DNA from 4 places in the Paenibacillus sp. Marseille-P2973 genome. Region 1 is predicted to be linked to each of the others. Evidence: riboswitches for the same ligand, from Rfam matches in the RefSeq annotation. Region 1 holds a riboswitch; each other region holds the start of a gene.
The links. Region 1 has a riboswitch for cyclic di-AMP ahead of KB559_RS19255 (hypothetical protein). Riboswitches for the same ligand answer to the same signal wherever they lie in the genome.
Positions count from the first base shown of each region.

Region 2: it holds a riboswitch for cyclic di-AMP, as region 1 does, so the genes downstream of both, KB559_RS20720 (C40 family peptidase) here and KB559_RS19255 (hypothetical protein) in region 1, are expected to answer to the same signal.
Region 3: it holds a riboswitch for cyclic di-AMP, as region 1 does, so the genes downstream of both, KB559_RS17970 (TrkH family potassium uptake protein) here and KB559_RS19255 (hypothetical protein) in region 1, are expected to answer to the same signal.
Region 4: it holds a riboswitch for cyclic di-AMP, as region 1 does, so the genes downstream of both, KB559_RS22660 (3D domain-containing protein) here and KB559_RS19255 (hypothetical protein) in region 1, are expected to answer to the same signal.

Region 1 is NZ_JAGQEH010000011.1:76,893-80,088, reverse strand. It holds gene kdpA (potassium-transporting ATPase subunit KdpA) at 1-592, opposite strand, end outside; gene KB559_RS25605 (potassium-transporting ATPase subunit F) at 619-696, opposite strand; gene KB559_RS19255 (hypothetical protein) at 723-1,136, opposite strand; cyclic di-AMP (ydaO/yuaA leader) riboswitch at 1,307-1,480, opposite strand; cyclic di-AMP (ydaO/yuaA leader) riboswitch at 1,598-1,836, opposite strand; gene KB559_RS19250 (Ig-like domain-containing protein) at 2,116-3,196, shown strand, end outside.
Region 2 is NZ_JAGQEH010000014.1:34,726-37,921, forward strand. It holds gene KB559_RS20715 (GNAT family N-acetyltransferase) at 1-413, opposite strand, end outside; gene KB559_RS20720 (C40 family peptidase) at 818-1,291, opposite strand; cyclic di-AMP (ydaO/yuaA leader) riboswitch at 1,296-1,432, opposite strand; gene KB559_RS20725 (C40 family peptidase) at 1,695-2,186, opposite strand; cyclic di-AMP (ydaO/yuaA leader) riboswitch at 2,189-2,323, opposite strand; gene KB559_RS20730 (hypothetical protein) at 2,545-3,196, opposite strand, start outside.
Region 3 is NZ_JAGQEH010000009.1:174,281-177,476, forward strand. It holds gene KB559_RS17965 (potassium channel family protein) at 1-288, opposite strand, end outside; gene KB559_RS17970 (TrkH family potassium uptake protein) at 302-1,636, opposite strand; cyclic di-AMP (ydaO/yuaA leader) riboswitch at 1,712-1,872, opposite strand; gene KB559_RS17975 (CPBP family intramembrane glutamic endopeptidase) at 2,163-3,196, shown strand, end outside.
Region 4 is NZ_JAGQEH010000019.1:13,068-16,263, forward strand. It holds gene KB559_RS22645 (HD domain-containing protein) at 1-372, shown strand, start outside; gene KB559_RS22650 (TatD family hydrolase) at 397-1,167, shown strand; cyclic di-AMP (ydaO/yuaA leader) riboswitch at 1,383-1,591, shown strand; gene KB559_RS22660 (3D domain-containing protein) at 1,853-2,989, shown strand; gene rnmV (ribonuclease M5) at 3,122-3,196, shown strand, end outside.

The sequences.
Region 1 (3,196 bases):
ACGTCTGTGGAACCTGCAGTGCCACGAGAATTAGGGTAACGAGCAAAGCTGCCGGTAGAAATACCCGGACATGGGCTTTTGTAAAATCTTCAAAGAAGTTTCCGAGCGTTTGCCCTCTCTGCGTCAAACCGCGGATAAATGATATTGCTACGCACAGACCGCTGGCGGCCGAAGTAAACATCATCATCGTAATGACGGCCATTTGTGAGAAATAGGATAGAGCAGACTCCCCGCTATAATGCTGTAGGTTCGTATTGGTCATAAAGCTGATGACCGTATTGAATGAAAGCGACGATTCCATGTTTCCCATCCCATTAGGATTCAAAGGAAGAAACTGCTGAATCCGCAGAACCAAATAGCTTACTCCCACCAGAACGGCGTTCGTCACAATCATGCTAAAGGCGTATTTTTTCCAGCTCATGCCTTCACGGCGTTTGAAACCGACCAGCTTATAGATCAGTCTTTCGAAACCTCCGAATATGTTGTCGGTACGGTTCGATTCCCCGGAAAACACATGGTATAAATAAGTGCCCAGCGGTTTCACCAGTACAATGATGACGCCGATCACAACTAACATTTGCACTAAATCCATTGGGATCCCCCTCAAAAGTAGGCTTTTTAAAATTTCTCAGGATGAATCAAGGCATAGATCAAATAAAGAAATACGAACAGGACGACCAACCCGATCCCTATCATGGCGTATCCCCCTCCTTTAATTCCTGTTAATCCCCGGTTTCCGGAATGCCGTTTGCTAAAAATCCGACCTCGCAGGAACCGGAATGAATCACATAAGTCGCTCCAAGGCCCTTGTAAATCATTCTCGGATGCCGCTCCGGCGTAATCACGATTATTGGACTCGATGTCCATTGACGGCATAACTGCAAATATCGACATGTTAAAGTTAGCGTAGTTTCAAAAATAAAGACCCTCCCGATCCGAAATTCGGGAATCCTCCAAGTTTTCTCATCCTCCGTCTTCACCCGGATCACTTGAACCGTCCCCAATTTACGAGCCCGTTTCTCCTCAGTTTTGTTGTTCACGAGAACCGCAACATTCCGCCGCTTAGACAACAGCAGCCGTACAAAATTCAGCCCTGCCTGATTTGGCGCAGCAATGAGGATACAATCTTCCTCCACCTTTGTTTCCTCCCTCAGATAATAGCAAGACCTAAAGCCCCTCCTGGTGAGGTAGACTTTACTAGTAAGCTCATTCCAGTACTTTGCACAGCAAAAAAGCCGCAGGAAAGGAAGGAACCTTTCCGCAGCTTCTGGCATGGTGTTCATAACCATGGTGGGCTTATGGCGGTTGCCTCTCCCAATTACGCTTACGAGGTTAGCTGTCGGATTCGGGCGCGAGAGTCGCCCTACGCTGGAAATTAAGGATATTTCCGGCGATTCACCCCATGAAACGTTCCGATCCCAGATCGGCGTTTCGTTGGTTCCCCCGCTTCTGCGTTCGCAGAATTCAGCGAAAAAGACATTATTATTCATTTCGATTTTTCATAACAATTTCAGTCAATTTTTCAGTTTAGGCAATAAAAAACCACAGAGGCACCTTGGCGCTCTGTGGCCTACTCATACGGCTGACAGTTCACCCATCCTCTCTTCATCCACGCTTACGAAGTTAGCTGTCGGATTCGGGCGGTGAGAGTCGCCCTACCCGAACGGAATCCATGGTTTCCGTCCGGGATTCACCCCTGTCCGTTTGCGGTCTTTAACTCTCACATTAAAGACCGCAAACGAACGAAACGGCTTCTTGGCCTTGGAGCCAAGATAGATGCGCCGCAATTTGGTTCCCCCGTTTTCCCGTTTCCGGGAAATTCAGCGATCGACAAATGGTATGATATTTGTTTCATGGATTGAATCATAACTCCGGCGCCGAATCCAGTAAAGTCAGGCAACCGTCTAAAAACAGTTTGCAATTGCCAAATATATGAAACGGGAGCGTTTTCATAATGGTTAAACTCTCTCATTTACGTCATATCTCTTTAATGCTTCATTTTTCATTCCATTATATTAAAGGTCATTAAACGGTTATTGCCCTAAGAAAAATACTACGGCTACAATACAATTGTAAACGTTTACAATTATTCCGGATAGAAAGCGAGGGGTATTCATGCCGATTCGTCAACAAAAGAAAGCCTTATTGAATCAAGTTGTAGGTTCATTGATTTTCAAAGGGTTGACTGCTTCTCTATTCCTTTGCTTCTCTTTTATCCTCGTGGCTCAGATCCCCTACGCTCACGCCGAATCCATGCTGACCATCGATTCTCCGGCGGAAGGTGATCAGGTACCTCCGGGATGGCTGCGGGTTACGGGAGGGTATACCGAAACTTATGACATCAAATTGATTATTAATGGAACCGAACAGCTTAACTCCGTAAGAGAGGACTTAAATGGACCCGAAAGCGGCACTTGGTATGCGGATGTCGACGTATCCAAATACGACGGCAACATCTCGCTGATTGCCAAGGGAGTGCAGAGTTCGTCTCGTTATGGAATCTCCACGGCTACGACATCGGTGTATGTCAATAATCCCGAAGCCAGCCTCCCTGTTGTGAAGATTACAAATCCTTCGGACGATGAAACCGTCCACGGCTCGGTCCCTGTAAAAATCACCGTCGACGCCAAGAATTCCGTTGAGCTGGTAGAGATTCGAATCAACGGCGGGCCATGGATGAAAGCAAAGCAAACCGGGAACCACTATCAATTCAAATGGGACGCCAAAAATCTCGGTAACCGGACCTCCAGTCTGGAGGCAAGGGCCTTCGACGAATTCGGCAATGAAGGCCGGAGCACTACGGTTTATGCTCATACCGGGAACTGGGCTCCCGAACCGGTTACACTTGAAAAGCAAGACCGTGCGATGTGGATCTGGGAAAAAGCCGCTTACAATCTCTTTTTGAACCCGGGCTCCAAATCGGCGTTAAAAGCGCTTGCCGATGATACCGGAACCTTCGGCTCCGATCCGATCACCACCTTTTATATCGGCGTTTTTCCGTATGAGGGTGTAGACATCCTTGAAGACCAGCCTGAGGCTGTCCGGGAGTTCGTAAAGTGGGCGCATGACAACGGCTATCGGGTCCACGCCTGTATCGCCGGAGGAACCGTACCTCCCTATTATGGCGCCCTGGCTCCATATCACGGCAATGCAATCCATGAGATGGAAAAGGTCATCAATTACAACCTCTCCTCCT
Region 2 (3,196 bases), on a different contig from region 1:
ACGAAGCCGGACTTCTGGTAAGCCCGGATCGCCCGTGTGTTCCATGTGAGCACTTCCAGGTCAATTACATCCTTAGGCTTTCTCCGCTGGGCCTCCTCGACGATTGTCAGCACAAAGGTCTTACCCAGCCCGTGGCCGCATAAATCAGGTCTCATACCGATGCCAAGCCGTGTAACGCCCTCCATAGGAAAGTACTGGGCGAATCCGGCAAGCTCCTCCTGCTGATCCAGCAAAGAGACGTACTGCTGGGCCCTTAAAACGGGATTCCCAAATTCCACATCGAGCGCCTTCATCTGTTCCCAGGGAAGCCAGCTATAAATATCGTAGGGAGAATCGTAACGCCAAGTACTGATATCTGCGCCATGGCTTTCTTCCATGGGTACGATTCGAAATGGTGCGATTGGTTTTTCCATTTTTGCGCCTCCTTAAACGATAGGAATGCCTATGCGGCTACCCATATGGCTGTAGTTCTTTTTAACCTCACTCTAACGGGATTTTTATTGGTTGTAAAGGCTTTGTGGAGGAAGAGGGGCCAGAAATCGAAGGCAGGCAAAAAAAATGCGTAAATTAAAAATTTCCTGTTTAGGCATCCGCATAACGGGTAAATTTTGGATATAGGGAAGATAGGATATGGAGTGTTAGAGAACGAGAACGGAAAAAATATTTTTGGAATGGGTTTTATCCAAGAAACCTTTTGATCGATTCCTTCGTTATATGAATAAGATGAAGGAAAGAAAAAAGACCGCGTTGATTCCGGCAAGAATCAAGTGCGGTCAAGCGAGCTGTTGAGGTGAGGGCCTCAACCTATCAGGGGTGATCAGGATTCTTTGGCAAAGCTGGAATAGCTGTCTGCGCTCAAAATTCTTTTTGCCCCGACATAACGTGTTTTATAGTAAGTGTTGCTTAATTTGTCTGTTCTGATTCCTTTGGAAGAAGAGGCATGAGCGAATTTTCCGTCTCCCAGGTAGACGCCCACATGGGACACTTTACCTTTGCCCAGGGTGTTGAAGAATACGAGGTCTCCCGCTTTCAACTGGCTCTTGGCCACCGGGGTACCTTGCTTGTACTGAGCGGTAGAGACGCGGGCAAGATCAACGCCCATTTTCTTGAACACGTATCTTGTAAATCCGGAACAGTCAAAACCGTTGGTCGTGACGCCTCCGTATTTGTAAGGTGTTCCGTACACGGATTTAACGACGCTGGTCAATGTGGTGTCCGCAAAGGCACTTCCTGTCCCCATGGTGAACAAAATAGCTAAACTCGTTGCTGCTGCTGCGAATGTCTTTCTCAAGATGTTAAACTCCTTCCAAGGCCTGCGAGGTTAGCTTGAGGATTCGGTTGAAGGTTCCCTATGATCCCTATGTAACGAAATCAATTCACCCAATGTGGTTCCCCCGTTTCCCGGGTGCCGGGAATTCGGCTAGTCTTTGTTGAATGCACCCGAAAAATTACGACGTTACAACAGTGATTACGACGTTACAACAGTGATTACAAAGTTGTTACCATTTACTCTGGTCATTTTACCAAACATCAACGCGGGTTTGCAAGTTTGTTTTGTTATTTTTGAATAAATAAGTTAATTTGTCCTGTATATCCCGTCCTCTCCGGGTAATGTTTCCTAGGACGACGGTTTAAATAAAAGAAAAAACCCGCAGATTGCGATCCATAAAGAATCTCTGCGGGCTTCATCGTTACTATTCTACATCATCATGATCTTGAGTATCGCTTGTAACTTCTTCGAACTTATCAGTGCTCATAATGCGCTTGGCGCCAACATAGCGCTCGACATAATATTTATCGCTCAATTTGCTGATGATAACTCCTTTGGAGGAGGAAGCATGAGCAAACTTGCCGTCACCGACGTAAACACCAACATGAGACACACCTTTGCCTGAAGTGTTGAAGAACACCAGATCGCCAGCGATCAGTTCTTTCTTCTCTACAGCGGTTCCCATCTTGTACTGGGAGCCTGATTGGTGCGGCAATTTAATTCCGATTTTCGAAAAGACATACATAGTGAATCCGGAACAGTCAAAGCCAGAGGTGGTAGTTCCGCCGGAAACATAATCGCTTCCCAGAGCTTTTTCAATCGTGGTGTCCAATTTGGAATCTGCGAAAGCGCTACCAGTTCCGATGGAGAAAAGTATTGCAAGACTTACGGCTGCTGCGGTTAACTGTTTTTTCAAGGAAATGCTCCTTCCAATGCCTACGAGGTTAGCTTAAGGATTCGGTTGAAGGTCCCCTATGATCCCTCTCTTGCGAGATCAATTCACCCAAAGTGGTTCCCCCGTTCCCCGTGAAGGGAATTCGGCTGTAATTTACACCTGACTACTTACTTATTCGACACCCAGCAGAAGACTCCTGCTAATAGTGACAAAAATAATTACAAAACTGTTACTGAAATTGTGCTGTTGTTATTGTAACAAAGGCCAGTATATTTTGGCAATGGTTATTTAGCGAGTTTGAGAGGGGAAAACGCAGGACAAGACCCCCGAATAAGCTCGGAGGCCTTGTGGCACAAGGAAGGACAAAGATGAAAAAAATTTAACTTTTTTGTGATTTGGTATGCCAAAGCTGATATTGAGAGGTTAGAGTCCAAATTTGAAATAGACTGCGAATGAAAGGATAGGTTTGTTGCAGAATTAAAGCAATCAGTCCTGTCCAAATCCAGGAGGCCGTTCCGAACAAAAGGAACAAGGCGGCGCCGGCAGCTCCGAGAATAAGGGAAATGGCGATCCCCGGCAATAGATACCTCATGCTCAGCATCAGGGAGCCCCAGACGCCGGCCTTAAACAGATACCCGAACTGGGCGAACAGCAGGATTTGCCGGACAAGCCAACCGTAAACCACCCACCCCAGCAAATATCCACAAAGGGTCAAAAGGGGAGCGAGCCTGTCGCCTGACGTAAGGAGACGGGGCAAGAGGGCGTATAAATCCGGGACGATCCAAATTCCCGGCAGGGAGAGCAGCGCGAGCTCCAACAGAAAGAAGAGAGTGACGGGCTTCCAGAATTCCTTCATTCCCCGGAAGAAGGGAAGGCCGGACGCCCGGGTCTCGGGGGGAACCAGACCGTAGAGAATACCCGCCTGGAACAGCGGCGTCAGCAATAGACGGAGAACAATCATCCCGATTAGCAGCCAGAAATACTGATGAATCTCCGGATTGTGCTTTAATTCGAATTGCCCTTCGATCAAG
Region 3 (3,196 bases), on a different contig from region 1:
CGTTTTTATCCCAAGGTCTTTGAGAAGGATGGCCGACAGGATGCTCATTTGAATATCATTGCCGATCGCTACGATCCCGCAGTCGAAATTTCGAACGCCCAGCGACTTCAGAACCTCTTCATCCGTCGCATCCGCGACGACGGCATGTGTAAGCCGGTCGCTCCATTCCTCGACCACTTCCTCGTTCCTGTCCACGCCCAGAACCTCGTAGCCGAGGTCCATCAGCTCTAGCGCCAGGCTGGAACCGAAACGCCCCAAGCCGATCACTACAAACTGCTGTGTTTTCATCTCACTTTTCCCCTTATCCTATAATCATTTTGCCTTCGGGATGTCTATATAATTCTTTACCCTTCTTCGGCCCGAGCGCATAAGCTAACGTCAGCAGCCCTAACCGTCCGGCAAACATGGTGAAGCTGATAATAATTTTCCCCGCAATCGTCAATTTTCCCGTCAGTCCCATGGAAAGGCCGACCGTACCGAACGCGGAAGTCGTTTCGAACAAAATGCTCAGGAAGCTGGCATCTTCCGTAGTCGAAAGCACCATCGCCACGGCGATGACCAGGAACAAAGCGAGCATCGTGATCGTGACGGCTTTGAAAATCCGCTCCTGGGCCAGCCGGTAACGGAACAACACGAGATCCGAACGGCCGCGGATCATGGAAATGACCGCCCCGACCAGAATCGTGAACGTCGTCGTCTTGATCCCGCCCCCGGTGGAGCTTGGCGATGCCCCGATGAACATCAGGATGATCATAAAGAATTGCGTCGCCTGTCTAAGCCCGCCGATGTCCACCGTATTGGCACCCGCCGTTCTCGGCGTAACCGACTGGAAGAACGAACTCCAGATTTTCCCGCCCCAATCCAGCGGTTGCAAGGTATTGGAGTTGGTGAATTCAAACACGAAAATAACGAGCGCTCCGACCAGAATCAATGTGGCGGTCATGGAGAGAACCACCTTGGAATGAAGCGACAATTTGCGGCGTTGCCGAAACTCGATCAGGTCGGACAAAACGATAAAGCCGAGTCCTCCGGAAACGATCAGGAACATCGTTACGAGATTGACGATCGGATCGTTTACATACTGGGTAAGGCTGCGGTACTCGCCGAACAGATCAAAACCAGCATTGTTGAACATGGAAACGCCGTGAAAGATACCGAAGAACAGCGCCCGGCCAAACGGCATGTCGAACGACCAGCGGATTGTGAACAGAAGTGCGGCGCAGCTCTCGATAATCAGGGAATACATCAGCACCTTACGGATCAGCCGGACGATCCCTTCCATCGTATTTTGGTTCATCGCCTCCTGGAGCAGAAGCCGGTCTTTCAGCGAAATCTTTCGTTTAAACACCAGAGCGAACAAGGTCGCCATGGTCATGAACCCCAGACCGCCTACCTGGATCAGCAGCATAATGACCACCTGGCCGAATGTTGAGAAATAGGTTCCTGTATCCACTACGACAAGCCCTGTCACACAGGTTGCCGAAGTAGCGGTAAAGAAAGCGTCAATAAAAGGAAGCGAATCTCCCGTACTACTGGAAATCGGCAGCATCAAAAGCAGCGAACCGGCCAAAATAATGAACGCAAAGCCCAACACAAGGACTTGGGGTGGGGAAAATCTGATCCATTTGGAAAGCAACGGGCTCACCTCATTACTCAATTTGGCAAAAAAGAAACAATGAAAAAAAGCACTGGAAATCCAATGCTTTTTGATTGGTCCCTGCTGCAAAGGCCTACGAGGTTAGCTGACGGATTCGGGCTTGCGCGGTCTGCCCTATTCGCTTTTTCACCAGGCGCAATGCAAGTGAAGCAGCGAAATTCACCCCTAAATATCGGTTCCCCCGTTTTCGGTAAGAAATTCGGCCAACATATTAAGTTACATTCATTTTCATTTCATTTTCGTCAAATTGGATTATAATCCTTATTCACTTCCATCACAAAGGTTTAATTGGATGAAATAGATCGAAAATGACTTAAAAGAGTTGAAACAGACCGTAAGGTGAATGCTTATCTAAGCCATGCTGGGATTTGCCGTGGTTATTGCGCTTTTACGCGAAACAAGCTTCGTCTCTGGCGAAGAAATCTCCCCTGTGTTATCTTTACTGTGACATGGAAGTACCGAAATCATACAGATTCAACAAAAAATCGTTAAAAGGAGTTTTCGTATGTATTCCGATTTAAAACCGCAGACGCGCGGGATAAAGACCAGGACCTTATGGATACTCGCCGTCATTGGACTCATCGTCTTTATTTTACTCCAGATTGTCCCGACAACCGCTTCCGAAACGCTGCAGGTCGAACAATCGACTCAGTTAATTACGAAGGTGCAGGCCAAGGAAGCTGCCGTCAAATTCGCGGAATCGACGCTCGGATTAACCGGTCCCTTCAACGATGCCCTGGTTACTTACGAGACGCGCGCTGATGTATACGGGTATTTGACCCGGGAAGGTTTAATGGAAGATTACCTTAAAAAGTATGAAAAGCAGTTCCCCTACGACATCTTTCAAGTCCGCATCAATAAGCCAGGCGGGCTGCTCAAAGCCGTAACGGTAGATATCCATATGACCACGGGCAAGGCGGTCGGCTTTAAAGAATACCCCGAAACCGGGTTTCCGGACATCGAGGGATTGGGCGGCGGTTCATCCGAAGCTGATGCCGCTACCTCGGGAGTGCAGGACCTATCGTGGGAAGAAAAGCTGGCGTTAGCCCAACCTTACTTGAAGTCGCTTGGTTACAGCGAAGATATGCAATCTTCCGTGGGCGAAACACCGGATGGTCTGTCTTTAACGCTGGTGGGATATGAAGCGGGGAAATCGAATGCCCAAATCGATATTCATTATTTCGAAGGCCAGGTCTCCGAAATCGATAGTTACTTCTCCGTGCCGCAAAGCCATACCGATTATGTAAAAAGCCAAACCACGCTCGCCAACTGGCTGACCTATGTAGGATATGCCCTATTGACTTTTGTGCTGGGAATTCTCGCGATCGTGTACAGCGCCATGACAAGAGTACATACTTCATTCAAGCGGGGAATCGTGCTCGCCTCCCTGTACTTCATCATTTCCATGGGTTCTGCGCTTAATATGATGCCTTATTTTGAAAAAGAAGGCTTAAGCGGTGCAATGCTGATCTTCGGGCTTGTATTTCAGGGCGTCGTCACGCTGATTCTGGCCGCCTCCGTCTATTTCTCCCTCGTCGG
Region 4 (3,196 bases), on a different contig from region 1:
TGTTCTCGATTTTTAGATAGAAAGTTGTATAAATATGTAGAAGTGGAATCGTTAGATCTGGAAATGATCGACGACATCCGCGTCGCATTCAAGGACGTGGGGCTCAATCCGGATTACGATCTGGAAATTGATTTTCCGACCGATCTGCCTTATGATGTGTTTCGTCCGGACGGGGAATTTAGGGACAAGCACATCCTTCTATTGGACCGGCAGGAGCAGATCCGGGAAATCTCCGAGGTTTCGGACATTGTGCGTTCCATAAGCGGACTGCACCGGGGGAAATATCATTTGTACTATCCCGATAATAAAATTGCGCCGGTTATCGAACGGCTTCCGGAGCATATTCACGAAATATTTAAGCAAACCACATAAGAATACACCTAAGGAGGTAACAGCATGGAGTTATTTGATACGCACACGCATATGGATGCGCCGCAATTCGACGGCGACCGTGAGGAAGCGATTCATCGCGCTTTGGAACAAGGGGTAACGCGGATGATTAATATCGGTTTTAACCGCGAGACCATTCCGACTACGATGAAGCTGGCGGAGTCGTATGAATTCATTTATGCGGCGGTCGGCTGGCACCCGCAGGATGCGATTACGATGAAGGAAGAGGATTTGGACTGGATTGCAGAACTCTGCAAACATGAGAAGGTTGTGGCGATCGGCGAAATCGGACTCGATTATTACTGGGATACCTCGCCAAAAGACGTGCAGCATGAGGTTTTTCGGAAGCAAATTCGCCTCGCCCGCGAGTTGAAAATGCCGATTTGTATCCATAACCGGGAAGCCCATGAAGATGTCGTCCGCATTCTGCGGGAAGAGAAGGCGAACGAGATCGGCGGCGTCATGCATTCCTATTCGGGAAGCTGGGAAATTGCCAAAATGTGTCTGGATTTGGGATTCCATTTGTCGTTTGGCGGACCGATCACGTTTAAAAATGCAAAGCAGCCTAAAGAGGTGTTGGCGAAGACTCCAATGGACCGATTGTTGATCGAAACGGATTCCCCTTATTTAACACCACACCCTTTTCGTGGGAAAAGGAATGAGTCCGGACACGTCCGTTTGGTCGCCGAGGCTGCTGCCGAGTTAAAAGGGGTATCTCTCGAAGAAATCGCCGAAATTACCACCCGAAATGCGCTGGAACGATTTGGAATTCGGTGAAATCGGGAGCAAAAGCGGTGAAAAAAGAAGCAATCGCGAAAGATTAATGCTTTTTAACTAATTAGCAAGAGATTATTACATTTTTTTAACCATTTATTAAAATAAACGTTGTTGATTCGTCCTTTACAACATGCATCGAAACAGGATAGAATCTTTTCAGTAATCGATTTGGGGTCGCTCATTTGCAGTTGGCGATTCCGGTTACATGGTTCCATGAACCAGTCTCGCTTAATCTCCACTTGTGGGGAACGGGGGAACCAAGTACGACACGCCGGGAAGGCCCGGCCAGATCGTAATTGATTTCTTTTTGGGTCATTGGGGTGAATTCAAGGTCATTGCGCCATGAGCGAATGAACTGAGGAAGGGCGGCACTCTCGCGTCCTAACCCGACAGCTAACCTCGTAAGCGTACATTGAGAGGGCAAACTCGTGCATCCTATTACACCAAGACATTCGGAAGCCACGAAAGAGAGCCTCTTACTCTTTCTTTGGGCTTCTTTTGTTTTTGAATAAAAGTAATAGGGTCATCATACTGTGTTAAACAGGAGGTGACGGTGCCGGGCAGACTGGGGCAGGATGCGAAGTGCAGCTCATTCAAAGTGCATTTCGTAAAAATGAATTGTAGTCACGTCATATGTATCATGAATCGACCTAGACGGCGGGACTATGTAAGGAGGACGGAAGAAATGGGCTTTTTCCGCAAAAAGGAATCCCATGAATCGCGCTCATCCAGCATGTCTTACGCAATGCGGTGGAAACAAGAACATTTACGTCAAATTTCGGTTATCGGATTGTTGGCCATCGCGGTAGTACTCATCATCCTGATTTGGTCTTACAGCCAGAACAATAAAAAGATTTACTTGGTTGTTGACGGGCAAAGTCAAAAAATCGAAACCCGTCATTCGCTGGTCAATCAAGTACTGGAAGAACAGTCCATTGTGTTGGGTCCCGAGGACGCGGTATCGCGGCCGCTCGCTAGCTCCATCCAAGATGGCAACCGGATTGTCATTGTACGCGCGGTTCCGGTAAACGTGAGTGTGGACGGCACGAGCAAAGTGCATTTTACAACCAAGGACAGTGTGCAGGAAACGATTGAAGAGCTCGGCGTTACTATGGGGCAGGAGGATAAAATCACTCCGGCTTTGACCAGTAAGGTGTCGGCGAATTTAGATATTAAAATCGTCCGTGTCACCAAACATAAGGTACAGACCAAAGAAAGCGTACCTTTTACCGTCGTGAAAACATCGGACAATACTTTGCTTAAAGGGAAAACTAAAGTAGTGGCCCCGGGAAGCGAAGGTGTAGTCGTCCACAACATCGAAAAGGTATATGAGGACGGAAAATTCGTGTCAAAGCAATGGCTCGGCAAAGAAGTTGAAAAAGCAGCTTCGCCGAAGGTAGTCGCCGTAGGCACGAAGAAACCGACAGCCGTTGCGTCCGCCAGCATTTCCCGCACTTCGAACGCGGTGAATATCAGCGGGCTTACGACGAAAGGCGGCGTCTCGTTTAAATATAAAAAAGTACTTAAGAACGTAACTTTGACCGCTTATTCCGCCGAAGAAGACGGGATCGGTACGAAGACGGCTTCCGGTACCCGAGTCACGGAAGGAAGAACGATCGCGGTCGATAAGAGCGTCGTTCCTTTGGGCTGGTGGGTTTATATCGAAGGCATCGGCTTCCGTAAGGCCGAAGATACCGGCGGTGCCATCAAAGGCAACAAGATGGACGTTTATTACGACTCCCTGAAATCCGCGAAAAACTTCGGACGGAAAAAGGGCCGGACGGTGTATGTAATCGGTCCGACCAAGCCGGAGTTGAACTAACCGGGCGCGTTTACTTTGCTCAGGGAATGATATACTATTAGGATGATGAATAAGACACGGATAAGAAGAGGATGAATTCCTCTTCTTTTTGTTGTAATACAACCATTTTATTGCGGAAAGGTATGGGGCAACATGATTAAGGAGGTCATTGTGGTGGAAGGCCGCGACGATACCGTGGCGGTGAAACGGGCCGTTGAAGCCGACACC